DNA from 4 places in the Dorea sp. 210702-DFI.3.17 genome. Region 1 is predicted to be linked to each of the others. Evidence: predicted binding sites of a transcription regulator. Region 1 holds the regulator's gene; each other region holds the start of a gene.
The links. The regulator Rex, encoded in region 1, represses fermentation and respiration genes when NADH is low (regulators of the CRP and FNR family bind a similar motif). The targets are predictions, from matches to a motif close to ATTGTTAANTANTTAACAAT.
Positions count from the first base shown of each region.

Region 1 (8,170 bases):
ACATATAAGAGTGGATTGTATACAATTATACACGAAGTGCATTATATAAAAAGAAAGGTGACTTTTTAGTGTCAAAAAGATTCCGGGAGGTCACGAAGAAGGTTAAAATTATGGAAGAGTATCAGGACCGTTCTCTTAGAGGAAGGGTATTTGAAAAATTGAGGGAGGATATTTTATCCGGTGTCTATAAGGATTGTGATGAACTCAGGGAGATTACAATCGGTGAGGAGATGGGAGTTAGCAGGACTCCGGTTCGTGAGGCACTTAGGCAACTGGAACTGGAAGGACTTGTAAAGATTATTCCTAACAAAGGAGCCTATGTAACAGGCATTACGCCGAAAGATGTTCAGGATATTTACATGATTCGTTCTATGTTGGAAGGTATGTGCGCCAGATGGGCGACAGAGCATATCACTCCGGAACAGATTGAGCAGCTGGAAGAAATTGTTCTTTTATCTGAGTTTCATTTGAAAAAGGATAAGGACAAAGTTGTTCAGGTGTCAGATCTTGACGGTAAATTCCATCATGTTTTATATGAAGCATCCAACAGCCGGATTATGGAACATACGTTATCGGACTTTCACAAATATGTAAAGATGGCACGTATGTTGTCTGTAGGTGCAAAAAACCGGGCTGAGAAGTCCATCGAGGAGCACAAGGCAATTTTGGAAGCAATCAAAAAAGGGGATGCTGATGAAGCGGAAAGACTTGCAAATCTGCACATCATGCATGTAATGGAAAATCTTCATATCGAAATTGAAGATTAATGTTTCAAATTGTAAGAATCATATAAGTAAAGTTTATATAGTGGCAGGAGGACAAAGACATGGCGAAAATTAAAATGACAACACCAATTGTAGAGATGGACGGAGATGAGATGACAAGAATTCTTTGGAAGATGATCAAAGAACATCTTCTGAATCCATTTATTGAGCTAAATACAGATTATTATGATCTTGGACTTGAACATCGTAATGAGACGAATGATCAGGTTACATTTGATTCCGCAGAAGCAACAAAGAAGTACAAAGTAGCAGTAAAATGTGCAACAATTACACCGAATGCTGCGCGTATGCCAGAGTATAATCTGAAGGAAATGTGGAAAAGTCCGAATGGTACCATCCGTGCAATTTTAGATGGAACTGTATTCCGTGCACCGATCGTTGTAAAAGGAATTGAGCCATGCGTTAAAAATTGGAAAAAGCCAATTACCATTGCAAGACATGCTTATGGTGATGTATATAAAAATACAGAAATCAAGGTTCCTGGACCTGGAAAGGTAGAGCTTGTGTATACAGGAGATGATGGAACACAGATCAAAGAACTTGTCCACAAATATGACGGACCAGGGGTTGCTCAGGGAATCCATAACCTCTGTGGTTCTATCGAGAGCTTTGCCAGAAGCTGCTTCAATTACGCATTAGACACAAAGCAGGATCTCTGGTTCGCAACAAAAGATACAATTTCTAAGAAATATGACCACACATTTAAAGACATTTTCCAGGAAATCTTTGATGCAGAATATAAAGAGAAATTCGATGAAGCCGGTATCGAATATTTCTACACATTGATCGATGATGCTGTAGCGCGTGTTATGAAATCTGAAGGAGGCTACATCTGGGCATGCAAGAACTATGATGGAGATGTTATGAGCGATATGATTTCTTCTGCATTTGGTTCTCTTGCCATGATGACATCCGTGCTTGTATCACCGGAAGGATATTACGAGTATGAAGCTGCTCACGGTACAGTACAGCGTCATTATTACAAGCATTTGAAAGGCGAAGAAACTTCTACTAACTCTGTTGCAACAATCTTTGCATGGAGCGGAGCTCTTCGTAAACGTGGTGAACTGGATCAAAATCAGGAGCTGATGGATTTTGCAGATAAATTAGAGAAGGCAACGATTGATACAATTGAGGAAGGAAAGATGACAAAAGATCTGGCTCTTATCACAACACTTCCGAATCCAACAGTGTTAAACAGTGAAGACTTTATTAAAGCGATTGCTGAAAAGTTAGTATAGAAAGAGTTGAAATGCATGGAATACTGGGATATTTATGATAAAAACAAACAGCTGACCGGGCGAAAAATGAAGCGCAATGACTGGTGCCTGAAAGATGATGAGTATCACTTGACAGTGTTAGGTGTGATCCGCCGTCCAGATGGAAAATATCTGATTACCCGCCGCGTTCTGACAAAGGCATGGGCACCAGGCTGGTGGGAAGTTTCCGGAGGCGCTGCACAGGCAGGTGAAAGCTCCGAGGAAGCGGTACGTCGTGAGGTACTGGAAGAAACAGGATTGGATGTAAATGGCTGTGTGGGCGGTTATATGTTTACCTATCACAGAGAAAATCCTGGAGAAGGCGACAATTATTTTGTAGATGTCTATCGTTTTGAGAAGGATTTTAAAGAAGAAGACCTGCATCTTCAGACAGAAGAGACTGCAGGATATAAGATTGCAACAGCTGATGAGATTAAGGCTCTGGCTGACGAAGGAATCTTCCTGCATTATGATAGTATCAAACGTGTTTTTGAAGAGTAAAAAAATGAGCTGGCTTATTCGGCCAGCTCTTCCCATTTTTCATATAAAGTTTCAAGTTCAGCGTCAATTTCTGCACGTTCTTTTGCAAGTTCCTGACATTTTACTGAATTCGTATAAACTTCCTCCTGCGACATTAGAATATCAATTTCAGCACTTCTATCTTCCAGAACACCGATCCGTTCTTCTGTCTTTTTGAATTCATTAGCGCGTTTCCGTTCTTTTGCCTGAGCTTCTTTTTGTTCCTGCCAGCTTAACTTTGAATCAGAGGCCAAGTCAGCAGCTGCAGAAGAGGAATTATTTTCTAAGCGAGACGTATTGGAATATGCGGCTGTCAGTTCTTCTTTTTTCTCAAGATAATAATCATAATTTCCAATATAATTTACAAACGTATGATTAACAAGATCCATGATACGTGTTGCAGTCTGATTGATAAAGTAACGGTCGTGTGAAACATAAAGAACCGTTCCTGTGTAATTATTCAGTGCATGTTCCAGAATCTCTTTTGATGTAATATCCAGATGGTTGGTCGGCTCATCGAGAATCAGGAAGTTCGCTTCAGAAAGCATCAGCTTTGCAAGGGACACGCGTCCACGTTCGCCACCGCTTAAGTCACTAATAAGTTTAAATACATCATCTCCGGTAAATAAAAATGCTGCCAGCACTTTACGGATCTGCGTGTTATTAAGATTAGGATAGTCGTCGGAAATCTCCTGGAAAATAGTTTTTTCCATGTGTAGAACGTGGTGTTCCTGATCGTAGTAACCAATCTTTACATTAGAACCGAGACGGAAACTTCCAGAATCAGCTTTGAGTACCTGATTTAAAATCTTAAGGATTGTTGTTTTTCCGGTTCCATTATCTCCGATGATCGCGACATGTTCCCCACGCTTGATTTCGAAGCTGACATCTTCAAATAAAATCTGTGGTGGAAATGCTTTGCTTAAATGCTCGACACTTAAGACATCATTACCGCTGACACAGGAAGGTTCCAGTGTTAAATGCATATCTGTATGTAGTTCCATCGGTTTTTCAACCGGGGTCATCTTATCCAGCATCTTTTCACGGCTTTCTGCACGCTTGATGGATTTTTCGCGGTTGAAGGAGCGGAGCTTTTCAATGACCGCTTCCTGATGCTTAATTTCCTGCTGCTGGTTCAGATACTCTTTCATTCTGGCTTCACGGAGCATTTCTTTTTTTTGGGCGTAATCTGTATAATTGCCCATGAAAGTGGTAAGCTTGCCAAGTTCAATCTCGACGACTTTTGTTACAACCCGGTTCAGGAAATACCGGTCATGAGAGACAATCAGTACTGCACCGGGATAATTCAGAAGATAAGTTTCCAGCCATGAGATGGAATTTAAATCCAAATGGTTGGTTGGCTCGTCCAAAAGCAGAATATCTGGCTTTGTGAGGAGCAGTTTTCCGAGAGAAACACGGGTTTTCTGACCTCCGGATAAAGTTGCAACCGGTTTTGCGAATTCTTCTTCTGTAAATCCCAGTCCTTTTAAAACACCAGTGATTTCACTTTCGCAGGCGTATCCATTTTCACGTTCGAATGCTGCTGTGAGCCGCTGGTATGTATTCATACGTTCTTCCAGACGTTCTCCGCTTAAATGCTTCATTTCCTGTTCAATCTCACGAATCTGCCGCTCCATGTCGAGAATATCGGCTTTTGCAGTGCGTACCTCTTGATAGATCGTATGGTCATTATTCATATCCTGATGCTGTGCCAGATATCCCATCGTCTTGCCGCGTGTCAGAACAACATTGCCGCCGTCCGCCTGAATCTCACCAACGATCATCTTAAGAAGTGTTGTCTTTCCAGCACCGTTCGGTCCTACGAGAGCTGCTTTTTCGTGGTCTTCTATATGAAAGGAGCCGCCGGAGACAATTACTTCCTCTCCAAAGGCTTTTTTGATATTGTGACATGCAAGTATCATCCTATCCTCCTTGATAAAATCCTGTGATTTTGAGAAATAAAGATGCCGCAGGGCTGCGTCCGGCGCTGCGACCGCATAATTTTGGCATCATCTTATACTATTATAACGAAAATACTACAAAAAACAACTAAAAAGTTTGACATTATACTAACGATTGCCTATAATAATGAGTAGAAATTTTTGAAGGAAGGAGGTGCGGATCATGCAAAACAGGGGAATTTCACAGGCAGTTATCCGTAGATTACCCAGATATTATAGATACCTTGGGGAGCTGATCGAGCAGGGAGTAGAACGAATCTCTTCCAATGAGCTTAGTAAAAGAATGAAAGTAACAGCTTCCCAGATTCGTCAGGATCTTAATAATTTTGGCGGATTCGGGCAACAGGGGTATGGCTATAATGTAAAATATCTGTACTCAGAAATCGGAAAAATTCTTGGATTGGAACAGGATCATAATATTATTATTATTGGTGCTGGTAATTTGGGGCGTGCACTTGCGAACTATGCATCATTTGAAAAGCGGGGATTTATCTTAAAAGGATTGTTTGATATCAATCCGGAGCTTGACGGGCAAGAAGTTCGTGGTGTTCCAATTCAGATGATGGACGAGCTTCCGAAATTTGTAGATGAGAACAGTATCGATATTGCAGCATTGACGATTCCAAAGGATGAGTCAATCAAAGTCGCAAAATTTCTGGCAGATCACAATGTTCACGGAATATGGAATTTTGCACATACAGATCTGAATCTTCCGGAAAGTGTGATTGTTGAGAATGTACATTTATCCGAGAGTCTGATGAGGCTGTCATATAATATATGCCGCTACAAGGAAGAACATAATTAAGGAGATAACGTGTAAAGACAGGTTTGTTCAGATTGCATCCTGGCTTTGCACGTTTCTTTCTATCAGGAGGAATCAAAACTATGAGATATTTGCCAGATGCTAAACAGATGAAAACGGCAGATTCATTTACGATAAATGAACTTAAAATCCCGTCCCTGGAACTTATGGAACGGGCTGCCAGAGCATGTGTAGATCACATTAAAGACTGGAAAATTAATTTAAATAAAATATGTGTCCTCTGTGGTTCTGGAAATAATGGCGGGGACGGCTTTGCGATTGCCAGAATGTTTGCATGGGAAGGGTGTGACGTAACAGCAGTTCTGGTCGGAAACAGAGATCACTGCACACCAGAGACTGCCCATCAGATAGAACAGTTGAAAAATACAGGAGCACAGTTTAAGGAGCGGTTTGAGCAAGAAGCATTTGAAAGTGAACCGTATACTTTAATTATCGATGCAATTTTTGGAGTTGGACTTTGCCGGGAGGTTGGAGGCAGATATGCACAGATTATAGAGTGTGTGAATCAGTCTGATGCAGTCCGTATGTCCGTGGATATTCCTTCCGGAATTTGCGCAACTACAGGAAATGTATTAGGAACTGCAGTGCGTGCAGACTATACTGTGACAATTCAGGAGACGAAAGTTGGTCTTGTACTTGATCCGGGAAGAAGTTATGCAGGAATCTGTGTATCCGAGGATATCGGAATTGTATCACTTCCACTGGAAAGAGATGAGGAAACAGTTTGTACACTGGAGGGCAGTGATTATGCAGCACTTCTTCCGAAACGAAATGCGGACTCCAATAAAGGAACTTACGGAAAGCTTCTTATGATCACCGGAAGCAAAGGTATGTCAGGTGCTGCATATCTTGGCGCACTTGCAGCTTACAGGACAGGTACCGGGCTGGTGCAGATCTATACTGCTAAAGAGAATCTCGTGATCTTACAGAGCCAGATCCCGGAAGCGATCATTACAACTTATGAAAAATATGATGTCAATGAACTACATCGCTTGATCGACTGGGCAGATGTCGTAGCTATAGGTTCCGGACTTGGAACAAAGAAGACTGCAAGGAAGATTTTAAAAGAAACCATTGCATATACAAAGAAACCGTGTGTCATAGATGCAGACGGACTTAATATTTTGTCTGAACATATGGATTATCTGTGTGGTGCAGATTGTGAACATTTTATCTTTACACCGCACATGAAAGAATTTGAACGGATCAGCGGTTTGAAGATTGCTGAAGTAAAAAAAGATCGTATTGTAGCACTTCGTACATTTGTTAAAGAATATGACGTTACCTGTGTACTGAAGGATTCCAGAACAACCATTGCAAAGCCGAGAGAGCGGGTAGCGGTAAATCTATCCGGCTGTGCGGCTATGGCAAAAGCCGGATCCGGGGATGTGCTGGCAGGCATTATCGCATCGTATCTCGCACAGGGACTTTCTGAATGGGAAGCAGCGCTTCTCGGTGTTTATATTCACGGAAGAGCTGGTGAGATTATAGAGAAGGAACAAGGCGCATACAGTCTTCTCGCAAGGGAACTTGCACAAAAGGCAGGAACAGCCATGACGATACAGGAGGAAAACTAGATTATGAAACAATACAGCAGAGTATGTGAACGAGTGGATCTGGATGCAATTTTTTATAATTTCCAGATGATGAAAGCAAATATCAAAGATGGAGTACAGATGATCGCAGTTATCAAAACAGATGGATACGGACATGGTGCAGTCCAGATTGCCCGGTTACTGGAACCGGTAGACTATATCTGGGGCTACGCGGTTGCAACACTGGACGAAGCTGTCGTCTTGAGAAAAAATGAAATAAAAAAACCAATTCTTGTGCTTGGATGCATTTTCCCGGATCAGTGGGAAGCAATGATTGAAAATGAAGTCCGGATGACCACTTACACAGTAGAAATGGCGAAAGGAGTTTCGAATCTTGCGGTCAAAATGGGAAAAGATGCATATATTCATATTAAGCTGGATACCGGAATGTCAAGACTTGGTTTCCAGATTCATGAAGACAGTGTAGATGCAATTGAAGAAATTTCAAAAATGCCGGGACTTAAATTAGAAGGAATGTTCACACATTTTGCAAAAGCAGATGAAACAGACAAGGCATATACAGATGTTCAGATTGGAAAATACAACTATATGCGTGATGAACTTAAAAAGCGAGGTGTCTCATTTCCGATTTACCACTGCTCAAATAGTGCCGGTATCATTGATATTAAGAAAGCGAATATGGATCTGGTACGTGCCGGAATATCCATTTATGGATTGTATCCTTCCGAGGAGGTAGAAAAAAAGAATGTTCCGTTAAGACCGGCCATGGAACTGATCAGTCATGTCTCTTATGTAAAGACAGTTCCGGAAGGAACTCCGGTCAGCTATGGCGGAACCTATGTGACAGAAAAAGAGACTTCTCTTGCGACCATTCCGGTCGGCTACGGAGATGGATATCCCAGAAGTCTTTCTAACAAAGGTTATGTACTGATCCATGGCAAAAAAGCACCAATCCGCGGAAGAGTTTGTATGGACCAGTTTATGGTCGATGTGACAGATATTCCAGATGTAAAATTTGGTGATAAAGTAACACTGGTCGGTAAAGATGGTGAAGAATTTCTTCCGGTGGAGACTTTAAGTGATCTGTCTGGAAGATTTAACTATGAATTTGTCTGTGATCTCGGAAAGAGAATTCCAAGAGAATACATTCAGAATGGGCAGGTCATAGAACAGGTCGATTATTTTGATGTGTAATAGTAAGAAAGGGTAAAAGCCCAGACTGGGATGCCTGTGAATGGATTTTGCTTTATTCTTGCATGAAAATATA
Region 1 covers NZ_JAJCNB010000001.1:121,630-129,799, forward strand. The annotation lists gene LI149_RS00565 (GntR family transcriptional regulator) at 111-767, shown strand; gene LI149_RS00570 (NADP-dependent isocitrate dehydrogenase) at 827-2,026, shown strand; gene LI149_RS00575 (NUDIX domain-containing protein) at 2,042-2,545, shown strand; gene LI149_RS00580 (ABC-F family ATP-binding cassette domain-containing protein) at 2,560-4,485, opposite strand; gene LI149_RS00585 (redox-sensing transcriptional repressor Rex) at 4,688-5,329, shown strand; gene LI149_RS00590 (NAD(P)H-hydrate dehydratase) at 5,410-6,924, shown strand; gene alr (alanine racemase) at 6,928-8,097, shown strand.

Region 2 (8,170 bases), on a different contig from region 1:
ACCGCTGGGCGCAAAGAGCCTAACACCCCCTGAAATAACTCCATATTCCGCCATTTTAGATAAATCTTTGCAATTACCGTTACAATAATACAAGACGGCAATATGTACCCGGCTGTTGCACAGAGCGCTCCTGGTATACCTGCAATCTTTTCACCTACAAATGTTGCTGAATTCACGGCTATTGGTCCCGGTGTCATCTGAGATATGGTAATCAGATCTGTAAATTCTGACATACTAAGCCAGCTATGCATTTTTACGACCTGCCCCTGAATCAGAGGAAGCGCTGCATATCCACCTCCGAAACTGAACATGCCAACTTGAAGGAAACTTAAGAACAACTGCAGATAAATCATGCTTCTTTCCTCCTTTTTAAAAGAGTCCGTACCACACCAAATATAATACATGTCAGAATAATATATATTACGTTTACATTCATAAAACATGCCGCAACAAATGCTCCAGCCATTATCAGAAGTGACATTTTGTCACCGCCTTTTGCAATACCATTTCCCATTTCGTAAGTCACACAGGCAATGACTGCAGCCACACCTGCCTGCATGCCTTCCAGCATCTGACTGATCAACCAGTTATCACGAAATGCCTGATAACACATTGCAAGAATTGTGATAATCACGAATGGCGGAATAATTGCTCCTATAACCGCTACAAATGCTCCTATAATCCCCGCCAGTTTATATCCCACCACAATCGCTCCATTAACTGCGATTGCTCCCGGTGCCGATTGTGCAATTGCCACAAGATCTAACATCTCATCATTTTCAATCCAGTGATATTCGTCCACAAATTTTTTCTTTAACAGGGAAACAATCACATATCCTCCACCGAAAGTAAATGCGCTCAGATATAAAGTTGAAATAAATAAATGGAATAACACCTTTTTCTTCTCTTCCACTATTTTCCCTTCCATAAATCAGTTATCCGACTGTTATAATATTCTTACAGACTCCAGTCTTCGAATCTCATTATCCGTCAGTTCCCATTGAAGATTTCTGCAGTTTTCTTCTACTCTGGCACGGCTCTGCGCCCCTATGATGCAACTGGATACAAATCTCTTCTGAATCACCCATTTCTCTGCGATCTGAGCCAAGGAAACATTTCTCTCTTCTGCAATCTGATCCATGATTGTTAACAGTTCCATTGCTTTTGAAAACAATGGTTCTTTAAAATATGGGTAAAATCGATTTCTGCTGTCAGTCTGCTCAAAGGTTCTAAGTTTTCGGTAATTTCCAGTCAGAATTCCGCCACCTAAAGTTCCATAAGTCATAATTCCAAGTCCTTGTTCATGAGCCCAGCGAATCAACTTCTCGTCTTTTCGATCTGCCAGTGAATACTGTGGCTGAAAAGCTTCGATTTTGCAATATTTCTGGGCTTCTTCAATCTGTTCTTTTGAAAAATTAGAAACTCCTGCATGCAGAATTTTTCCTTCTTTTTTCAACGCACTCACCGCATCTATTGTCTCTTCCAGTTCAACATCCGGATCCGGCCAGTGTACCAGATAAATATCAATATAGTCTGTCTTTAGATTTTTCAGCGACTCGTCGCACTGCTTTAAAATACTCTCTTTTGAACCACAGCGAAGATATTTTCCATCTACGAACTTATTTCCACATTTTGTAGAAATGACCACCTCTCTGCGCTTTTTGAGCTTACTCAAAGTTTCACCAACATAACATTCTGCTTTTCCTGCATTGTAAGCCGGTGCTGTATCTATAAAATTAATGCCACACTCCAACGCTGCCTTAATTGCGTCCATTCGTGACTCATCCGAATAACTGTCCCAACCGGCACCTCCGATACCCCATGTTCCAAGACACAGCTTCGAAACCCTCAAGCCTGTTTTTCCAAACTCCTGATACTGCATATCTGTCACATTCCTTTCTGTCTGCTACGTTATCATTCATCATCTGTTTTGTTACGGCCTTTTATTATTCTACCAAATTACTTTCCATACGTCAAAACCGTCAGGAAACATATCCTGACGGTCATACTTTTTACTTCGTGTATTTATAAAATCCTTCTCCTGTGCAGACGCCTTTCTTGCCTGCATCGATTTTTTCTTTCAAGCGTTTTGCAATCTTTCCCGGTGTTGTCTCCGGATCTTTTGCAGCCGGATCCATACAAACGATATTGTATGCAGTCTCCAGTCCCACAATATCAAGAATACGGAATGGGCCAAGTGGAGCTCCGGTAGCAAGACTCCATGTCAGATCAATTGTCTCCGGATCAGCCACATCATTTGCATAAAGTGCTTCTCCTGCATTCAAAAACGGAACTAACAGAGAGTTCAGAATATATCCCGGCTGTTCTTTATGTAATTTCAATGGAATCATACCAATCTGTCCGGCAAACTCTACAACCTCATCGTAATATTTTCCTTCTGTACCGGCATGTCCCATAATCTCAGCCGTGTTATTTTTCCAGATTTCATTTGCAAAATGCAGTGCAAGATATTTTTCCGGTCTTCCTGTGTACTGAGCAAATGCACTCGGTACCATAGTTGATGAATTTGTCACAATAACTGTCTTTTCCGGAAGAAGCGGCGCCATCTGCTGATAGAATGCAATCTTTGCTTTCGGATCTTCTGATAAAGATTCAATCACAAGATCTGCATCTGCCATTGCTTTCGCCATATCAAGTTCATATATAAGACTTTCAAATGCCTGGTCAGCCTGCGCTTTTAATTCCTCTACTTTTTCTACTGTCAGATTCTCAAAATCATCAACCAGACCTCTCGGATACAGCTTTGTCCCTGTTCCGATCAAAGCTTTCGTTGCCTCCAGATCTTTTAAATATGTCTCATGCCATCTTGCAAATTTCGGTTTTGCACGTTCAATGGAACCTTCGCTTCGAAGCCATACCGTCACATCAAATCCTTTGTACGCAACCTGGTAAGCGATCTGGCTCCCCAGCACACCACCGCCTACAACTACAACCTTTTTAAACGCCATAATTTTGTCCTCCTTGTTATAAAATTGACCAACTGTCATCTAATATTTGAGCAATTATATAATAGTAAGGTAAATATTTCAATATTTTTCGACAACTCAAAACACTACAAAATCAAAGAATTGTATTAAAGTTCACACTTATAAACGTAAAGAGAAGCCTAGCATACGCTAAGCTCCTCTCATTATTCCATTATTATTTCTTGCTTTTCTGGCGGTTTCTTAGAATTTGCCAGCTTTTGCTGCTTCCTCAACGGAAACTGCTACTGCAACAGTCATACCAACCATCGGGTTGTTACCTGCTCCGATGAGACCCATCATCTCTACGTGAGCCGGTACAGAAGATGATCCTGCAAACTGTGCATCTGAGTGCATACGTCCAAGTGTATCTGTCATACCATAAGATGCTGGACCTGCAGCCATGTTATCTGGATGAAGTGTACGTCCTGTACCACCACCAGATGCTACTGAGAAGTATTTTTTACCTTTCTCAACACACTCTTTTTTGTACGTTCCTGCTACTGGATGCTGGAAACGTGTCGGGTTTGTAGAGTTACCTGTGATAGATACATCTACACCCTCTTTCCACATGATTGCAACACCTTCACGTACATCATTTGCTCCATAGCAGTTTACTTTGGAACGAAGTCCGTCAGAATAAGAGATTCTCTGAACCTCTTTCAGCTCTCCTGTATAGTAGTCATATTCTGTCTGAACATATGTAAATCCATTGATACGGGAGATAATCTTAGCTGCGTCTTTTCCAAGTCCGTTCAAGATAACACGAAGTGGTTTTTTACGAACTTTGTTTGCTTTTTCAGCGATACCAATCGCACCCTCTGCCGCTGCAAATGACTCATGTCCTGCAAGGAAACAGAAGCAGTCTGTATCCTCTTCCAGAAGCATCTTTCCAAGGTTACCATGTCCAAGACCAACTTTTCTCTGATCTGCTACAGATCCTGGAATACAGAAAGACTGAAGTCCTTCACCGATTGCTGCTGCTGCTTCTGCTGCTGTCTTACAGCCTTTTTTAATTGCAATTGCAGCACCTACTGTGTAAGCCCAGCATGCGTTCTCAAAACAGATTGGCTGAATGCTCTTAATCTGATTGTATACATCAAGTCCGGCATCTTTTGTAATCTTCTGTGCTTCCTCGATTGAAGCGATTCCATAACCTGCCAGCACTTCATTGATTTTATCAATTCTTCTTTCATATGATTCAAATAAAGCCATTTTAAAAAGTCCTCCTACTCTTTTCTTGGGTCAATAATCTTTGCTGCGTCTTCAACACGACCATACTGTCCTTTTGCCTTTTCCCATGCATCATTCGGTGTATCGCCTTTTTTGATGAAGTCTGTAAGTTTTCCAAGATTTACGAACTGGTATCCGATGATCTCGCCTGCTTCATCGAGTGCGATACCTGTTACATAACCCTCTGCCATCTCAAGATAACGAGGTCCTTTTGCTAATGTTCCGTACATTGTTCCTACCTGAGAGCGGAGTCCTTTTCCAAGGTCCTCAAGTCCTGCTCCGATAGCAAGTCCGTCTTCAGAAAATGCGCTCTGAGTTCTTCCATATACAATCTGTAAGAATAACTCACGCATTGCTGTATTGATTGCATCACAGACAAGGTCTGTATTCAATGCCTCTAAAATAGTTTTTCCTGGAAGGATTTCTGAAGCCATAGCAGCTGAATGTGTCATTCCGGAGCAGCCGATTGTCTCAACCAATGCCTCCTGGATAATTCCATCTTTCACATTCAGTGTCAGCTTACAAGCACCCTGCTGAGGAGCACACCAGCCAATGCCGTGTGTAAAACCGGAAATATCTTTGATCTCCTTAGCCTGAACCCATTTTGCCTCTTCCGGAATCGGAGCTGGTCCGTGATTAGCGCCCTGCGCTACCGGACACATCATTTCTACTTCTTGTGAATAAATCATTTTAAAACTCCTTTCAACTATGTGTGTTTTATAAATAGTGTTTGTTATAAGTTTAACACCATATCCTTTTTTATTCTCTCATAAATAACATTTTTCGTCAATTGGCACTACGCTACATTTTTAAATTGTTTGGACCGCTTTTTATAGTCATTCTACTAAAGAATTTCCATTGCCATAGGCACATAACATTTTCCATGTATCATCTGCATCTCATCGATTGGTTTCATGCCCATGTGGATATATTTTTTCACCGCCTCCGGAGCAGCATCAACGGTCATAATCGTCTTATGCAGTTCTTCCTTACAATACCTTTTCGCATAGTCAAAAAGTAACCTTCCAGCACCTTTTCCCTGACAGGATCTGCGCACATAATAATTGCAAATGTGTCCCCGCCTCTGAAGGGATATGGTTCCTTCCAGTTCTTCTTGTTCAAATACACCGAACATCAGAAGTTCGCCGCTATCACAGAGCTGGTCGATATTCTCCTGTTTTAAATATTCACGAAATGTATCAATCCCTTCCTGTTCATACACCTCGGCCACATCCATGCAAAAAACGCTCCAGATAATATCCAGAGCGTATTTTCTTTCCTGTTTTTCCAGTTCACGTACGATCATTACATACCTCCCTGTGTCAGCACCTGCACATTCTTTGCAATATAGTCGATCAGTGATACAACTGTCAGGATCAGTGAAAGCCAGATCAGAACTGTGCCAACGATATCGAACACACCTCCAAGATCTGCAATCAATACAATGATCATGAACATCTGGGATACTGTCTTAAATTTACCCCAGTAACTTGCTGCGATGACAATTCCATTATCTGCAGCCACAAGGCGGAATCCGCTAATAATAAACTCACGGGCAATGATGATGATGACGAACCATGCCTGTAATTTTCCTAACGGAATCATACAGATCATAGCAGAACACACAAGCAGCTTATCTGCTAAAGGATCCATGAACTTTCCAAAGTTTGTCACAAGATTTCTTGCACGGGCGATCTTACCATCCAGCATATCTGTCAGACTGGCAACACAGAACAAAACTAACGCGATCCATTTATTTGCCGGTCCTCCCACATCAGTCAACATAAAAAATACAAAAAACGGAACCATGATAACTCGTAATACTGTCAGTTTATTTGGTAAATTCATTATATCAGCTCTCCTATCAAATCATATTCCAGTGCACCGGTCACGCGGACTCTTACAAAATCTCCACTCATCAATTCTTCGTCTGTATTGATAAAAATCAAGCCATCCACATTCGGTGCATCTTTATAAGTTCTTCCTACATATGCATTTTCATCTGCAACTTTTCCTTCAATCATAACGAGAACTTCACGTCCGACCATATCTTCTGCCAGATCAAATGCGATTTCCTGCTGAAGTTCCATCAATTCTGCCTGGCGGTCTTCCTTGACTTCTTCCGGAATCTGCTCTGTCATAGTTGCAGCTGGTGTATCTTCCTCCGGTGAGTAAGTAAAAACTCCAAGTCTGTCAAATTCCATCTCATCTACGAAATCCTTCAGCTCTTCATGCTGTTCTTGTGTCTCACCCGGAAATCCTGTGATCAATGTGGTACGAAGAGAAATATCCGGGATCTCTTTTCGAAGCTTTTCAATGATCTCTACAAGCTGAGCTTTTGAAGTTCTTCTTCCCATTCTTTTTAGCACTGCGTCACTTGCATGTTGAATCGGAAGATCCAGATAGTGACAGACTTTATTTTCTTCTTTAATCGTCTGAATCAGTTCATCGTAAATCTCCTCCGGATAACAATAAAGAATTCGGATCCACTGGATTCCGGATATTTTACAAAGCTCGCGGAGCAATTTATGCAAAGATTTCTCTCCATATAAATCCTTTCCGTATACGGTCGTTTCCTGTGCAACAAGAATCAATTCTTTTACTCCCTGATCAGCCAGGTCTTTCGCTTCTGCCAGCAGCTTCTCCATCGGAACACTGCGGTAATTACCACGAAGTTTTGGGATGATACAGTAAGTACAATGCTTGTCGCAGCCTTCGGCAATTTTCATGTATGCATAATGCCCGCCTGTTGTTACAAGTCTCTTTTCTTTTACATCTGGAAGTGCATCCACATCTTCCAGAACAACATGTCCATTTCCCGCAAGAGCCTCTTCCACCGCTTCTACGATATGATCATAAGAAGTAGTTCCAAGTACTGCATCAACTTCCGGTATCTCGTCAATAATCTCCTGCTGATAGCGCTGTGCCAGACACCCGGTCACGATCAGAGCTTTCAGCTTCCCTTCTTTTTTGTACTCTGCCATCTCAAGAATGGTCTGAATACTTTCCTCCTTTGCATCATGAATAAAACAGCAGGTATTAACAACAATAATATCTGCGTCTTCTTCTGAATCTACGATCTGATATCCCTTTTTATCCAAAAGTCCAAGCATGACCTCTGAATCCACCAGGTTCTTATCGCAGCCGAGGGATATAAATAAAATATTCATATAGTTCTCCTTGTATGTCTTATTTAAAAAGCAGATACCAGACGGTATCTGCCTCAGGCACACGGCACACCGTGTAGTAATCTCTCTATTCGTTATCTTCAGACTCTTCTACTGCTTCTGCGTCTTCCTCTGAATCCTCTTCCTGAATATTCAAGAAATCTTCCTCTGCATTCTCCTCTGCCTGCTTTGCTTCCAGTTCCGCAAGTTTTGCAGCCTCTTCTTCAGCAAGTATAGTGATCTTTCCCTGATTCATCTCGCTGATCGCGATAGAAAGCGGCTTCTCACCCGGCTTTGTATCTACTAATGGCATAGAACCATCAATAATCTCTCGTGCTCTTTTAGCTGTAGCCATAACGATAGAATAACGGCTGTTAACAACCTTTGTCTCGCCTTCCTCAACGTCTTTATTAACGACCTTCATTAAGTCTGTGTAAGATGGATGTAACATGTACACTATTCTCCTTTCAACTCTCTCTTCATATGCTCTATAAATGTCCGATTACGGAAACATCTCTCATGTTCTCCCTGAATCAGATGATGCATCTCTTCCACGCACACATCTAATTCATCATTCACGACCAGATAATCATACTGATCCATATATTCTGCCTCTTCAATAGCGCGCTTCATACGCCCATCGATGACTTCCTGTGTCTCAGTCCCCCGTCCTTCCAGACGCTTTCTGAGTTCTTCTGCGCTCGGAGGTGTTACGAACAGTAATAATGTATTCGGAAATTTTTCTTTGACTTTCAATGCGCCCTGGATTTCAATCTCTAGGATTAC
Region 2 covers NZ_JAJCNB010000032.1:9,576-17,745, reverse strand. The annotation lists gene LI149_RS12400 (chromate transporter) at 1-353, opposite strand, end outside; gene LI149_RS12395 (chromate transporter) at 350-928, opposite strand; gene LI149_RS12390 (aldo/keto reductase) at 947-1,882, opposite strand; gene LI149_RS12385 (3-hydroxyacyl-CoA dehydrogenase) at 2,013-2,969, opposite strand; gene LI149_RS12380 (GGGtGRT protein) at 3,189-4,199, opposite strand; gene LI149_RS12375 (iron-sulfur cluster assembly scaffold protein) at 4,214-4,906, opposite strand; gene LI149_RS12370 (GNAT family N-acetyltransferase) at 5,062-5,523, opposite strand; gene pgsA (CDP-diacylglycerol--glycerol-3-phosphate 3-phosphatidyltransferase) at 5,523-6,065, opposite strand; gene rimO (30S ribosomal protein S12 methylthiotransferase RimO) at 6,065-7,387, opposite strand; gene rpoZ (DNA-directed RNA polymerase subunit omega) at 7,473-7,835, opposite strand; gene gmk (guanylate kinase) at 7,841-8,170, opposite strand, start outside.
Region 2: LI149_RS12375 (iron-sulfur cluster assembly scaffold protein) is a predicted target of Rex. The motif match lies at 4,947-4,966, and genes of this name have one in related genera.

Region 3 (8,170 bases), on a different contig from region 1:
ATGTAGAATCTTCTGTCACCATAAATATAGTAGAAATGTTATCGTTCTTTGCTGCCTGACCGATTAAGCTGCTCATTGCCTGCTTTACAGTCAGATTCTCACGGATCATGATGCAGTTAGTTGTCATCTTACTTCCGATTTCTTCCTCGTCAAATGAAGCAATGATTGCCATATCTTTTCTCGCCTCATCATCCATCAGCTCGATCAAAAGTACTTTTTTCTCCTTCGGTGTCATACGGAGAACATCTACAACGGCATCTGTCTCCATTCCTGAAAGAATACCCGCTGCCTTACGCACATCCATCTCATCCAGATACTCTGCTGCCTGCTTCTCATCAATATACTCAAAAATATCTGAAAGCATATCCAGATTCAGAATTCTGCAGACTTTCCGTCTCTCTGCTGCTGTCAGCTCGGAAAATACATCTGCCAAATCATTTTCATGATAATCCTCCAGTTTGTTACGCATAACTCCCGGTGAAGTATTACCTCTGATGATAGCCAAGATTTCTGACTGATAATCCTGTGTTTTGTTTTCCATCTTGGGAAACCTCCTTATCCTGTTTTCTCATTTCCGCAAGAAGCACAAAAATTAAAACATCAAGAGACACTTTAGCTGTTGACATTAAAATCTTTATCCTTCTTGCATCTGTTTTTCACAGATCAGATAGCTGCATTTTTATGCATATGTTCGCTCATTGGAAAATAGGATAAGAAATGAATTGATAAATTCTATTTAGAAAAAACAGAACAGACTGTTACTCATATCTGATCCTATGTTCTTAGTTCGCCCATGACTATCGCAACTGTCCATTCTGTTCACCTGCCTTTTTTCTTAGAAATTTTGCTAATCATCCATTCCAGGCTCCATTTTGATTTCTGCCTGAAAATGAATCATTGTAGGAGTTCCTGATCACTCCCTCACACATTATAGTATTATCCCCCTGACATTTCAACCACCTTTTATTATTTTACAAGAATTTATCACTGCACAACGAAGTTATTTTATCATACTGCTCTTCTGTAATTTTTTCTTAATTTTTGTCTGCAGTTTACTCTGCAATTTTTTCTTAATTATCCTCTTAGTTTTTCTCTTGACATTCTATTATATTGTCCATATAATGTTAAAAGTTAGGAAGCTAACAATTACGAATTGAGGTGTATTATGCAAGATACAAACAACCAAAATAATCCTCTGGAACTGGGACGTCTGATCCACATTCTTTCTCATAAGATGAAATGTCAAAATGACTGCTATACTATTTTAGAAAATAGTGATCTGACACCTGTCCAGCAACAGCTTTTAAAATTTATCTTGTTGGAATCTGCTCACAAACCAATATTCCAGCGGGATATTGAAGAAGCATTCCAGATCCGGCGGTCTACTGTCACCGGTATTATTAAACTGATTGAGCAAAAGGGCTATATTACACGAACCAGTGTTAAAAGCGATGCAAGACTGAAGCAACTGGTTCCGACAGAAAAAGCTGAGGCTTTGCGTCCACATATTATAGAACATATCAAAAAGTGTGAGGCCGCTCTGTCCGCCGGTATTCCTGATGACAAGCTCCATGTTTGCCAGGAAGTTCTCTGTCAAATGCTTGATAATCTTGCAGCTTCAAAATGTAATTGTACTGACAATAAAAAGGAGGCATAATATGAATAAAACACTGTTAAGATCAGTACGGGAATATAAAAAGCAGTCTATTCTTGCTCCGCTTCTCGTTATTCTCGAAGTGCTGATGGAAGTTCTGATTCCACTCGAGATGGCAAAAATCATCGATGTAGGAATCGCAAATGGAGATATGTCCTACATTTTACAGCGCGGTCTAATTCTAGTAGTCATGGCTATGCTTGCCCTGTTCTTTGGTGTTCAGGCTGGTAACATGGCAGCAATCGCAGGTGCCGGATACGCCAGAAACCTGCGCCACGACATCTTTTATAAGGTACAGGATTTCTCTTTCAAAAACATTGACCATTTTTCTACTTCAGGACTGGTTACACGTATGACAACAGATATCACAAATATCCAGATGGCATACATGATGAGTATTCGTCTTCTTGCAAGAGCTCCATTTATGATTATCTTATCATGGATCATGACACTGCTCCTCAATAAGACAATTTCACTCTTATTCCTGATTGTAATCCCGCTTCTTGGAGGAACACTGATCTACATTGCCAAAAAAGCTCACCCACATTTTATCAAAGTATTCGATGAATACGATGTACTGAACAACTCAGTCCAAGAAAATGTGAATGCTTCCCGTGTAGTGAAAGCATTCGTCCGCGAGGATTATGAAATTGACAAGTTCCACGACATTTCCAAATATGTATACAACCTTTTCACAAAGGCTGAGAAAATTGTTGCCTGGAACTCACCGGTCATGCAGTTTACCATGTACTCAGTCGTTCTGATCATGGTTCTGATTGGAGGCAAGAGCATCATTGCCGGCACTATGGAGACAGGCGAACTTACAAGTGTCATCGTTTACGCACTACAGATTATCGGATCTCTGATGATGGTTACATTTGTATTCGTTATGATCATGATCGCAGAAGCATCTTCTGACCGTATCACTGAAGTCATGAATGAAATTCCGGAAATGCAAGATCAGCCTGATGCAGTGACAGAAGTTCCAAACGGAGACATTGTATTCGATCATGTAGACTTCAGCTACGCAGGTGAAGGCGGAAATTTATCTCTGAAAAACGTTAATCTTCATATTGAATCCGGACAGACTATCGGTATCATCGGCGGAACCGGAAGTGCAAAATCTTCCCTTGTTCAGCTCATTCCAAGACTTTACGATGTCACAAAAGGATGTGTCAAAGTCGGCGACATTGATGTTCGTGATTACAGCCTGGAATCCCTGCGCGACCAGGTATCCATGGTTCTTCAGAAAAATGTACTGTTCTCTGGAACCATTTATGAAAACATCCGCTGGGGTGATGCAACTGCAAGCGATGAAGAAGTCAAACGTGTATGTAAGCTTGCGCAGGCTGACGGATTCGTTCAGGAGTTCCCGAACGGTTACAATACAAAAATCGTCCAGGGAGGTAACAATGTATCCGGTGGTCAGAAGCAGCGTCTGTGTATTGCCAGAGCACTACTGAAAAAGCCAAAGATCCTGATTCTGGACGATTCGACCAGCGCAGTAGACACAAAGACGGATGCTCTGATCCGGAAAGCATTCCGCGAGGAAATCCCGAACACGACCAAAATTATTATCGCACAGCGCGTTTCTTCTATCGAAGATGCTGACCAAATCATTGTTCTGGATGGCGGTCAGATCATGGGAATTGGAACATCTGAAGAATTATTAAAGACAAATGAAATTTATAGAGAAGTATATGAATCACAAGTAAAAGGAGGTGACGACCATGAATAAGACAACAAAAAAACCAGGTAAAAGGCTAAGTGCTGAAAATATTGCTACTGGAAAACGTCTCCTCAAATATATTATGGACCTGTACAAGTACCGTTTTATCATGGTATTCATCTGCATCCTTTTAAGTGCTGTTGCATCCATTTCTGTATCTCTGTCCTTAAAATATTTGCTTGATGATTATATTATTCCACTAATTGGGCAAAAATCTCCGAATTATACAGAGCTTTATCGGGCACTGACCGTTTTGGGATGCATTTTCCTCGTAGGTGTGATTGCAACATTTACCTATACAAGAATGATGGTATACATTGGACAGGGCGTGTTAAAAAAAGTGCGCGACGATATGTTTGAGCACATGCAGACACTGCCAATCCGCTACTTTGACCAGAACACGAACGGATCTATCATGAGCCTTTACACGAACGATACTGATACATTAAGACAGATGATCAGCCAAGCTATCCCACAGGCACTGATGTCATTTTTCACTATCGTCGTAACATTTATCTCCATGCTCGTGCTAAGCCCGCTTCTTACCGTTCTTGCAGTACTCATCATCGGGGTTCTGATCTCTGCAACAAAGGCTATCGGCGCAAACAGTGGAAAATATTTCATCCGTCAGCAGATGGCGCTGGCAGATGTGACTGGATTTATTGAAGAGCGTATGAACGGGCAGCGTGTCATCAAAGTCTTCAATCACGAAGAAATTTCAGAAAAAGAGTTCGACGAACTAAATGACGCATTGTTCGAGTGCGCTGCAAATGCAAACAAATATGCAAATATGATGGGACCGGTCATCGGAAACATCGGAAACCTCCAGTTCGTACTGACTGCAGTTCTCGGCGGACTGCTTTCAGTTACTGGTGTGGGCGGTATTACCATCGGTGTCATCGCTTCTTACCTGCAGTTTACAAAGAGCTTTACCCAGCCATTCATGCAGGTTGCACAGCAGTTCAATTCCATCGTCATGGCACTTGCTGGAGCAGAACGTATCTTTAAGCTCATTGACGAAGAACCTGAACAGGATACCGGTTCTGTCACACTGGTCAATGCAAAAAAAGATGAGAATGGAACGATTACTGAATGCACAGAACGTACCGGTATGTGGGCATGGAAAAAGCCTGCTGACGAAAATGGTGCTGTGACTTATACTGAACTGACCGGAGATGTAAGATTCAAAGATGTGACATTTGGATACGATGAAGACAAAATTATTCTTCATGATATCAGCCTCTTTGCCAAACCTGGCCAGAAGCTGGCATTCGTAGGATCTACGGGCGCCGGCAAGACAACGATCACCAACCTGATCAATCGTTTCTACGACATTCAAAGCGGTGAGATCCTTTATGACGGCATCGACATTACAAAAATCAGAAAAGATGACTTGCGCCGTTCCCTCGGAATCGTTCTTCAGGATACACATTTGTTCACCGGAACGATCAAAGACAATATCCGTTACGGTAAACTGAATGCCACTGACGAAGAAATCTACAATGCTGCAAAACTTGCTCACGCGGACCAGTTCATCCAGATGCTGCCAAATGGTTACGATACATTACTAAGCGGTGACGGCGAGGAATTGTCCCAGGGACAAAGACAGCTTCTGTCTATTGCAAGAGCCGCTGTTGCCGATCCACCGGTACTGATTCTGGACGAGGCAACATCAAGTATTGATACCCGTACTGAGAGTATCGTACAGAAAGGTATGGACAATCTGATGAAGGGGCGTACCGTATTTGTTATCGCACACAGACTGTCCACAATTCGAAACAGTAACGCAATTATCGTCCTGGATCACGGTCGGATCATCGAACGTGGTGATCACGATGACCTGATTCAGCAAAAAGGAACCTATTATCAGCTTTATACCGGAAAATTGGAACTTTCCTAGGAAAAAATTGGTAATTTTGCACCGGAGGAATTTGTTAAAAATTTATTGATTTTGGAAATTAATAATGTATAATTAAATATGAATGGGGGAAATGTTCTAGCTATCGACCATTTCCCTTATTACATTTAAGAAAAGAGGTTTGGTTTAAGATGGCAGAAATCAATTTAAGCAAGTATGGTATTACTGGAACTACAGAAATCGTGTATAACCCTTCCTACGAGTTATTATTTGAGGAGGAGACAAAACCTGAACTTGAAGGTTACGAAAAAGGACAGGTCAGTGAACTCGGTGCAGTAAATGTAATGACAGGCATCTATACAGGACGTTCTCCTAAAGACAAATTTATTGTTATGGACGAGAATTCAAAAGACACAGTATGGTGGACATCTGATGAGTACAAGAATGACAATCATCCAGCTTCTGAAGAGACATGGAACGCTGTAAAGGATCTTGCGATCAAAGAACTCTCCAACAAAAAGCTTTATGTTGTAGATGCATTCTGCGGTGCTAACAAAGATACCCGTATGGCAATTCGTTTTATCGTAGAAGTAGCTTGGCAGGCTCATTTCGTTACAAATATGTTCATTCAGCCAACTGAGGAGGAACTTAAAGATTTCGAGCCAGATTTCGTTGTATATAATGCTTCTAAAGCTAAAGTTGAAAACTACAAAGAGTTAGGCTTAAATTCAGAGACAGCTGTATTATTCAACATCACAAGCAAAGAGCAGGTTATCGTAAACACATGGTATGGCGGAGAGATGAAAAAAGGACTGTTCTCTATGATGAATTACTTCCTTCCACTGAAGGGCATCGCTGCTATGCACTGCTCAGCTAACACAGATAAGAATGGTGAGAACACAGCAATCTTCTTCGGACTTTCCGGAACAGGTAAGACAACACTTTCCACAGACCCGAAACGTCTTCTGATTGGTGACGATGAGCACGGTTGGGATGACAACGGAGTATTCAACTTCGAGGGTGGATGCTACGCTAAGGTTATCAACCTTGATAAAGAGTCTGAGCCAGATATCTACAATGCAATTAAGCGCAATGCTCTTCTTGAGAACGTAACACTTGACGCTGAAGGAAAGATTGATTTTGCTGATAAGAGCGTAACAGAAAACACTCGTGTTTCTTATCCGATTCAGCATATCGAGAACATTGTACGCCCGATTTCTTCTGCACCTGCAGCTAAGAACGTCATCTTCCTGTCAGCAGACGCATTCGGAGTACTTCCTCCAGTATCTGTACTTACACCAGAGCAGACACAGTACTACTTCCTGTCAGGATTTACAGCAAAACTTGCAGGAACAGAGCGTGGAATTACAGAGCCTACACCTACATTCTCAGCTTGCTTCGGACAGGCATTCTTAGAGCTGCATCCTACAAAATATGCAGAAGAGCTTGTTAAGAAGATGGAGAAGAGTGGAGCAAAGGCTTACCTTGTAAATACAGGATGGAATGGAACAGGAAAACGTATCTCCATCAAAGATACTCGTGGTATCATCGATGCAATCCTGAACGGAGATATCAAGAACGTTCCAACAAAGAAGATTCCTTACTTCAACTTTGAGGTTCCTACAGAGCTTACAGGTGTTGACACAGGAATCCTTGATCCTCGTGATACTTACGCTGACGCTTCCGAGTGGGAAGAGAAAGCAAAAGATCTTGCCGGAAGATTCATCAAGAACTTCGCAAAATACGAAGGAAACGAAGCTGGAAAAGCACTCGTATCCGCTGGACCACAGTTATAAAAATTATAGAAATATTAAAAAACTCCCAGGTTGTATGCCAACCTGAGAGTTTTTTATGTTTACATGTGATTATTTACACATCTTGAATATATTGACAACATCTTCCTTTGTAAGTGGTTTAAAAGCATCTTTCAATCCACCGATTCGTACAGCTTTCTCTGCCATAACTTCAAAATTCGTTTCATCAATTCCAATCTCTGAAAATGTACTTTTCAGTCCCAGTGTCTGATATAAAAATTCTGCCGTCAATTCAATACTTTTCTTTGCCACCTGCATCGGCTCCATGGATGGGTCTAAACCAAATACATTACAGCCAAACTGATAATATCTGGATACCGTAGTATCATCCAGACAATATTCCATCCAGCGCGGAGTCAAAATAGCCAGTCCCAGCCCATGCGTAATGTCATAGATTGCCGATAATTCATGCTCCATCGGATGGCAGCTCCATGCCTGGCATTTTCCACCGTCTATAAATCCATTGATTGCCCAGGATGATGTCCACATCAGATTTGCTCTTGCTTCATAGTCTTCTGGATTCTTCATCGCAACTGGTGCATATTTTATAATTGTCTTAATCAGGCCTTCCATAACTGTATCCAGCATATAAAGATCTTTTTCCATGTTAAAATAAACTTCAAATATATGACTTAACATATCTGCAGATCCACAGGCTGTCTGATATGAACTCACGCTATAAGTGAGCGTTGGATCCAGGAAAGATACCTTCGGCTGCATAACATCAAATCCCATTCCAATCTTATCTTTTGTCTTTGGATTGCTGATCACACCTCCGTTATCCATCTCTGAGCCAGTCGCTGCCAATGTTAGAATATCGACAATTGGAAGACATTTTTTTACATCTACTTTACCTTCCAAAATATCCCATGCATCTCCATCATGAAATGTTGCAGCTCCAATAAATTTTGTACAATCAATTACGGAACCGCCTCCTACTGCAAGCAGAACATCTATCTTTTCTTTCTTACAGATTTCTGCTCCTGCATTTACAGAAGAAACTCTTGGATTTGGTTCAATTCCGGATAACTCAAATAACTCTAATCCAGCTTTTTTGATTTCTGCTACAACTTTGTCATATAATCCGGATTTCTTAATAGAACCGCCTCCATAAG
Region 3 covers NZ_JAJCNB010000002.1:68,147-76,316, reverse strand. The annotation lists gene mgtE (magnesium transporter) at 1-541, opposite strand, end outside; gene LI149_RS02740 (MarR family winged helix-turn-helix transcriptional regulator) at 1,166-1,657, shown strand; gene LI149_RS02735 (ABC transporter ATP-binding protein) at 1,659-3,392, shown strand; gene LI149_RS02730 (ABC transporter ATP-binding protein) at 3,385-5,283, shown strand; gene pckA (phosphoenolpyruvate carboxykinase (ATP)) at 5,433-7,037, shown strand; gene LI149_RS02720 (iron-containing alcohol dehydrogenase) at 7,107-8,170, opposite strand, start outside.
Region 3: pckA (phosphoenolpyruvate carboxykinase (ATP)) is a predicted target of Rex. The motif match lies at 5,314-5,333, and genes of this name have one in related genera.

Region 4 (8,170 bases), on a different contig from region 1:
TGGAAGTCCTCCATTGCAAAGAGCTTTTGCAAGTGGCTCTGCGTCCTTTGCATCATTTAATACAACGACTGGTACAATACCAATTTTCTGAATCTTCTCTAATACTTCATTCATGATCTTCTTCTCCTTCTTCTTTTTCAGTTTCATTATGTGAAACCTATTTTCATATTATGAAATCTCTTAATTCTGATTATACTCAAAGGACGCATAATGTCAAGAGTATTTCAAGTTTTCTAACTACCTCTTTATTATAATTCTAAGCTTATGTAAAAACAACCTGTTCTCATTTGTAGACTTGCGGAGGTGCGCAGTAGAAGTATGTCATGCAATTGCATGACGCGCACCTCGCAGCAAGAATGCCGAGGCATTCTTGAATACAATTCTACATTATGCAAAAAGGGCGCATGAAAAAACTTCCGTTTTTTCACACGCCCCTTCTCTTATCCATCATTTTCTTTATGATGTCGGGTGCAAAAGCCCCCAACTATGATACACACAGACTGCCTATCTTTCTTATGCATTTTTCTTATGCATTTTTCTACATATTTTTCTTATGCTCAGTATGCAGAAGCATGTGAGCTTTGTGAGACATCGGTGCCTCAAAGTACTCTTTGTACATCTGAATGACATCTGGATTCTCATGAGAGAATCTAAGGTTCGCATTGCGATCCAGATAATACAGGTTCTTTCCACGTTCAAATGCGCGCTCTTCGCCGTCGTGGATCGGCTGTCCGCCACCACCGGCGCATCCTCCCGGACATGCCATAACTTCTACGAAGTCATAGTGCACTTCACCGGATTCAATCTTGCGAATCAATTCTCTTGTATTTCCAAGTCCGCTGACTACTGCAGTTCTCACTGTAATATCATTAATCTGGAAATTTGCTTCCTGAACGCCGTCATTTTCATTGAATCCCTGGCTTCTGACTGCTGTAAATGCCTCTGCCGGCGGATTCTCACCTTTGATGATATAGTAAGCAGACCGAAGTGCCGCCTCCATAACTCCACCGGTTGCACCGAAGATGACTCCGGCTCCGGTTCCCTCATGCATCGGGCGGTCACTCTCAACATCTACCAGTGTCTGTGGGCTGATATGTGCAGAACGGATCATTCGGATCAGCTCACGTGTGGTGATAACTGCATCAATATCATGTCCTGCATATTCTTCATAATAAAGATCCATCTCACGCTCTGCCTTCTTAGCCACACATGGCATAACAGATACAGTATAGATCTTCTCCGGACTTACGCCCAGCTTCTCTGCAAAATATGTCTTCATAACTGCACCGAACATCTGCTGTGGTGATTTTGCGGAAGACAGATATTTTACCAGATGTGGGAACTGACTCTTAATAAAGCGCACCCATCCCGGACAGCAGGAAGTGAACATCGGGCGGTCTTTTAATTCACCACTTGTAAATCTCTTTACGAATTCATTTCCCTCTTCCATAATCGTAAGATCCGCAGAAAATGTTGTATCAAATACATAGTTTATTCCCATTCTCTTGAGGGCATCTATGATTTTTCCAACTGTTGCATCTTCCGGTGCCAGTCCGAGTTCCTCTCCCCATGCTGCGCGGACAGCAGGTGCTACCTGAGCAACCACGATCTTATCCGGATCTTCAATTGCTTTCCATACTTCATTCGTATCACTTCTCTCGCGAAGTGCTCCGACAGGACAATGTGTAATGCACTGACCACAAAGTGCACAATCTGCCTCTCGGATAGAATTATGACCTGACACATTAACTGTTGTGTGATAACCGGTTCCTTCTACATCCCAGACACCAAGCCCCTGAACCTTGTCACACACCTGCACGCAACGCATACATTTGATACATTTTGCAGAATCACGAATCAGCGGAAATGTTTTATCCCATGGCTGGTGTTCCAGATACTGATGAAATGGAAGTTCTAAAATATCCAGATCATTTGCAATTTTCTGAAGACTGCAGTTGCCGCTTCTCATACAAGTTACACACTGACAGTCGTGCTCAGAAAGAATCAGTTCTACTGTTGTACGTCTGTCCTTTCTGACTTTCGGACTATTTGTATAAATGACCATACCTTCCTCGCAAATATTATTGCAGGCGGTGATCAGTCTGTCCTTTCCTTCCAGCTCTACCACACACACGCGACAGGCGCCTATTTCATTGATGCCTTTGAGATAACAAAGACTCGGAATCTGAATACCAACGGATCTGGCAGCTTCCATAATTGTGGTATTCTCTTCTACTGAAATCTGTCTTCCATCTATTGTAAGATTTACCATAATTTTTCTCTGCCTCCTTTAAATATTCCATATCCGAAATGATCGCAGCGCAGACAGCGACAGGCTTCCTGTTTTGCTTCTTTTTCGGTCATGCAGTTCTCCACTCCTTCAAAATCACAGACTCTCTCACATGCCTCGCGCTCTGTAAGTTCTGCACGTCCGCAAGGTACTCTGTCATGAAGGCTTGCTTTCGGAATCTCTACATCACAGGAAATCTCATGATGATATCCAAGATATTCATCAATGTTGGCAGCTACAACTTTTGCTGCTGCAATCGCTTTGATCACAGTAGCCGGACCACTTGCACAGTCTCCTCCTGCAAATACACCTGGCATATCCAGGAAATCTCCTCCTGCAGTTGTCACGATCTTACCACGCTCTACCGGAATTCCTGCTTCTGCGAAATGATCTGTCTCAATATTCTGACCAATTGCCACAACAAGGATATCACATGGAATATACTGATCTGGCTCTCCTGTTGCTTTTACGCTTGCACGTCCGCCTTTGATCTCACTGATCATCTGCGGTGTAACATACATTCCTTTAATGTGATGATTTTCATCAATATCCAAAGATGCCGGGGCCTTCAGAGTCTGTACTTCAATTCCCTCTGCAATTGCTCCTTCAATCTCTGCCGGAAGAGCTGTCATATCTGCAACTCTTCTTCTATATACAATGCTGACTTTCTTAGCACCCAGTCTTTTGGCTGTACGGACTGCATCCATAGATACATTACCACCACCGACAACTGCGACTTCTTTTCCAGTCAGGTCAAGTGCTTCGTCTTTTCCTACATCTCTTAAGAACTGTACTGCTGAGATGACTCCGTCTGCATCTTCGCCTTCCAGTCCAAGTTTCTTATCTGTACTTGCTCCAATTGTAATCAGAACAGCATCGTACTCACTGCGAAGCTGTTGGATTGTAATATCTTCACCGATCTTAAGACCGTATTTTACTTCTACTCCTGTCTTTAAGATTGCATTGATATCCTCGTCCAGACGCTCTTTCGGAAGTCTGTAGTTCGGAATACCATAGCGGAGCATACCTCCAAGCTTTGGAAGCATCTCATATACCGTTGTCTGATGTCCCATAAGCTGCAGATAATAAGCTGCACTGAGTCCTCCCGGGCCTCCTCCTAATACAGCAATTTTCTTACCTGTGCCTGGTGCACATTTTGGCGGCTCTACTTCCCCTGCAAAGTCTGCTGCCACTCGTTTCAGGCCACGGATATTAATAGAATCATCAATCATGTTACGACGGCATCTTGCCTCACATGGATGCTCACAGATAAATCCACATGTTGTCGGGAATGGATTATCCTTCCGGATCAGACGGATTGCATCTGCATAGCGTCCTTCCCCAACTAACGCTACATATCCCGGAATATCAACATGTGCAGGACATAAGGATACACATGGTACCGGCTGATTATATGTACAGGTACAGCGTCCGTTCTTGATATGCTCAATATAATCATCGCGATATCCGATCAGTCCCTTATATACCATATGCGCTGCTTCATATCCAATCGCACAGTCGGCAGACTCCATAATAGACTTTGCTGTCTGCTCCATAGTATCAAGTGTCTCCATTGTTGCGTTGCCGTTCAGTACCTTTCTGATCAGGTGATTCAACTGACCAAGACCGACACGGCAAGGTACACATTTTCCACAAGTCTGAGCATGGCATAACTCCAAAAATGCGCGAGACAAGTCTACTGGACATAATCCCGGTGGGCTTGATTCGATTCTGCGCTCAAGATCCTTGTAGAGCTGCTCCATAACAAGGTCTGCCCTGCTAGGAGTATCGATCGTTAATCTACTCATTTTTTTATTCCTTCCCTCTCTACCGATTGTTTTTAGAATAAGTAACGGTCATATTGTAACATTTGGATAAAATTTTGTAAATACTTTTATCTAAATTAGTCACAATGCTATTTTTTTATCAATAGCAACGTCTTTTCTATAGTTTCTTTTTATAAACGTCCTTATATTTTCTAAATATAATTTAGTTAGTTTCATTTAAAACCCGTCCCAATTTTATCAATCCTGTGAAACATATATCTTTCCTTGTGGTTTTAAATTTCAAATGCTATAATTAACCGAAAGAAACGCCTATAAGCGCGCTTGTTTATAGATAAATACAACACGAGGTGATACAAATGAACACAGGCTGCCTGATACTGGCAGGAGGAAAAAGCCGTCGGATGGGATATCGGAAATCCTCTCTGAGACTTAATGGAACAACATTTCTCGACAAACTGATTTTTGAACTACGCGATTTTCCTGAGATTCTGGTTTCAGTCGATGATGCCGCCCGGCATCCGGAAATCCCTTATTCAATGATTGATGACCGATATTCAGATTGCGGTCCTATGAGCGGACTTTACAGTGCCTTATCTGTCTGCGAGTCGGATGCGCTGCTCGTTCTTCCCTGTGACGTTCCTCTTTTTTCCGGGACACTGGCACATCACCTTCAGGAAGTCATGGAACATTCTGATACTGATGCACTTATCTGTGTCACGGCAGATGAACGGATCCACCCCCTGTGTGGCATTTATCGCAAAAGCTGCACCCCTGTACTAAAGAGGTGCTTAGATAATGGAAATCTTCGGATCATGGATGCTTTGAACAACTTAAAGGTTCATTTTTATCACGTAGAAGAAGATTCCTGGCAACTACAGAATATCAATACACCAGAGGAATACCAAAAGCTGACTGCAAAAAGCTGCCTGGCCATTTCTGGATTTAAAAACTCCGGAAAAACCACTTTAATGGAACGATTGATCCCAGAGCTGATCCACCGGGGACTTAAGGTCGCCACAGTCAAACATGACGGACATTCTTTCGAACCTGATTCTCCCGGAACAGACAGTTATCGGTTTTGGCAGGCGGGCGTGAGTGCTTCCATCGTCTATGATAACGACAAATATTCCGTTGTAAAACGGGAACCTTTACAGGAATCTGCAATTGCGGGGCTTGTCGGTGATGCTGATCTTGTTCTTTTAGAAGGCTTCAAATGGAGCGATTATCCAAAGCTTATATTATTGACTGGAAGTGATGAACAAAATAACAGCTTACTCGCTTCTGCTTCTAATTGTATCTCCTACATCACTGCTGATTTTTCAACCGAACAGTTGATACAAGATACACCCGTTTATTGTCGGGATAATATCGAAGCTATCGCTGACTGTATATTACAGCATTATCATAACGGAGATTTAAAACATTTATAAATAATCGATACATTTATATAAGGAAAATATACATATGAACATTCAGACTTTAAAAGAAGCATCTGACTGTCTCCTGAATCTGGCAAAACCAGAAACTCAGCCGATAGAACACATTTTACTACAAGATGCTTTTGAACGAATTCTTGCAGAAGATATTACAGCTAAAATTCCGGTGCCTTCTTTTGCCAAAAGCGCATATGATGGATATGCACTTCGTCAGGCTGACACAGCCGCTGCTTCACCGGAACATCCTGTGACTTTAGATGTTACCGAGGTAATTCCTGCCGGAAGTGTTCCAACCTATCCAATCACAGAAGGAAAAGCTGCACGGATCATGACCGGCGCACCGGTTCCGGAAGGTGCCGATGCCATTATCATGCATGAGCGCACTTCCTTTACTGAGAATACAGTTACATTAACGGCGCCCGTTACCTCCGCAAACATCATTCCACCTGGGGAAGATGTTGCAGCCGGAACTTTGCTTGTTCCAAAAGGCAAAATACTTACCGCTTCTGACCTGGCACTGATTGCCGGACAGGGGATTGCTGAAATTGGGGTCTATAAAAAGCTCTCCATCGGGCTTATCAGTACCGGAAGCGAACTTTTGAATACGGGTTCTCCTTTAGAATACGGTAAGATTTATAACACGAATCCATATCTTTTAGGCGGTTACATTCAAAAGCATCATATGACTGCCAACTACCTTAACACGGTCAGTGATGATCTGGATTCCCTGTGTCGGGCCGTACTTGAAGCCCTCAAGACCAATGATGTCGTAATCACGACAGGCGGTGTATCTGCCGGTGATTTCGACTATATGCCGGAAGTGATACGTCGTATTGGGGGCGACCTTCTCTTCCACCGGTTAAAATTCAAACCGGGCGGTGCAATGCTTGGAGCATTTAAAGACGGAAAAGTCATTCTGGGCTTATCCGGTAATCCGGGTGCTGCCGCAACAGGTCTGTTGTGTGTCGGCTTTCCATTTATGAGAAAACTCTCAGGAAGATCTGACATCACATTTTCACAGGCAACTGCTTATCTTGGGGTTGATTTTAAAAAATCAAGTCCTGTGACTAGAATTTTAAAAGGTCATTCAGATTTCAAAAATGGTATGTTATATTTCACCCCACTTAGCAACCAGCACAATGGTTCTGTTTCTTCCATGAGCGATTGTGATCTGCTGGCCGTCATTCCTGCCGGAAGTAAACCTCTTGCGGCAGGCGACAAGCTTGAAGTCTATATATTATGATATCAGGGCAAACGATGTTTTTACGTAACTTTTTGCCGGCATCATATATATTAGAAATAAAATTTTAGGGGAAGGGAGGAATTTGTTATGAATTCACCAAAAGAAATTGCTAACAATTACATTGCTATCGGAAAGGGGAAGGTAAACACTCCGGTCGCCAAGATGTTCGTTCTTGGAATACTGGCCGGAATCTTTATCGCATTTGGAGGCGTTGCTTCTACTGCAGCCGCTGTATCTATTCCGCTGGCATCTGTAGGCAAGTTTCTTGGAGCATGCATCTTCCCAGGAGGACTGACTATGGTACTCCTCGCTGGAAGTGAACTGTTCACAGGTAATTGTCTTCTGGTTATTCCGCTCTGCAAAAAAGAAATCACTCTTGGCGGAATGCTGAAGAACTGGGTAGTTGTATACCTTGGCAATATGGTCGGTGGAATTGGTGTTGCTGCAATCTGTGTATTCAGCCATCAGGCCGGTCTTTTTAACAACGGTCTTGCTGCTTCTATGATCAGCACTGCTGCCGGTAAGGTATCACTCTCCTTTGGCGATGCATTTCTTCGCGGAATTGCATGTAATTTCCTTGTATGTATCGCTGTATGGATTTCATTTGCTGCCAAGCAGGTGTCTTCCAAGATCATCGGATTGTTCTTTCCAATCATGATGTTCGTTTTATGTGGATTCGAGCATAGCGTAGCCAATATGTACTATATTGCTGCCGGTATTTTTGCTAAGGGAAATGCAGCCTATCTTGAAGCTGCAACTGCTGCCGGCGCTGACGTATCTGGCCTTACATGGGGAGCTATGTTCACCAAAAATCTTCTTCCGGTAACGTTGGGGAACATTATCGGCGGAGCAGTTTTGGTAGGTCTTGCCTACTGGTTCGTTTACTTAAAAGACGACTAAAAAAATCTTTATTGAATTTAGAAAGGGAAAATTATGAGCAAATTATATCTTGCTGATCCGTCAGGTTATGACGTGAAAATGAATGAAATCGCACGACATTTTTCTCATAAAGTTGAGGTTTATCCTCCTGGAAGCTGTCCGATCACTATGCAGATCTCTATGCTGCGTACGGCTGCAAACCAGACTTGTGGAAAATGTGTTCCGTGCCGCGACGGTCTTCCACTTGTAGCGCGTCTGATGCAGAAAGTGTTAGATGGCCGTGCAACAGAAAAAACTTTGGATAACATCCGTATGATGGCTACGATGATCCGTTCATCTGCTGACTGTGCCATCGGTTGGAATGCCGCTGATGAGGTCTTAAAAGGATTAGACCTGTTTGCAGACGAATATAAGAGCCACATTGAAAATAAAAAATGTCTGGAATCCATCGGACAGAAGGTACCTTGTATCTCCTTATGTCCTGCACATGTAAATATTCCGGGATATATCGCATTAGTTGGTGAAGAGGATTACG
Region 4 covers NZ_JAJCNB010000003.1:28,243-36,412, forward strand. The annotation lists gene LI149_RS03975 (bifunctional 4-hydroxy-2-oxoglutarate aldolase/2-dehydro-3-deoxy-phosphogluconate aldolase) at 1-114, opposite strand, end outside; gene LI149_RS03980 ([FeFe] hydrogenase, group A) at 539-2,272, opposite strand; gene LI149_RS03985 (NAD(P)-binding protein) at 2,266-4,098, opposite strand; gene mobB (molybdopterin-guanine dinucleotide biosynthesis protein B) at 4,434-5,507, shown strand; gene LI149_RS03995 (molybdopterin molybdotransferase MoeA) at 5,542-6,756, shown strand; gene LI149_RS04000 (formate/nitrite transporter family protein) at 6,844-7,656, shown strand; gene LI149_RS04005 (NAD(P)-binding protein) at 7,690-8,170, shown strand, end outside.
Region 4: LI149_RS03985 (NAD(P)-binding protein) is a predicted target of Rex. The motif match lies at 4,202-4,221, and genes of this name have one in related genera.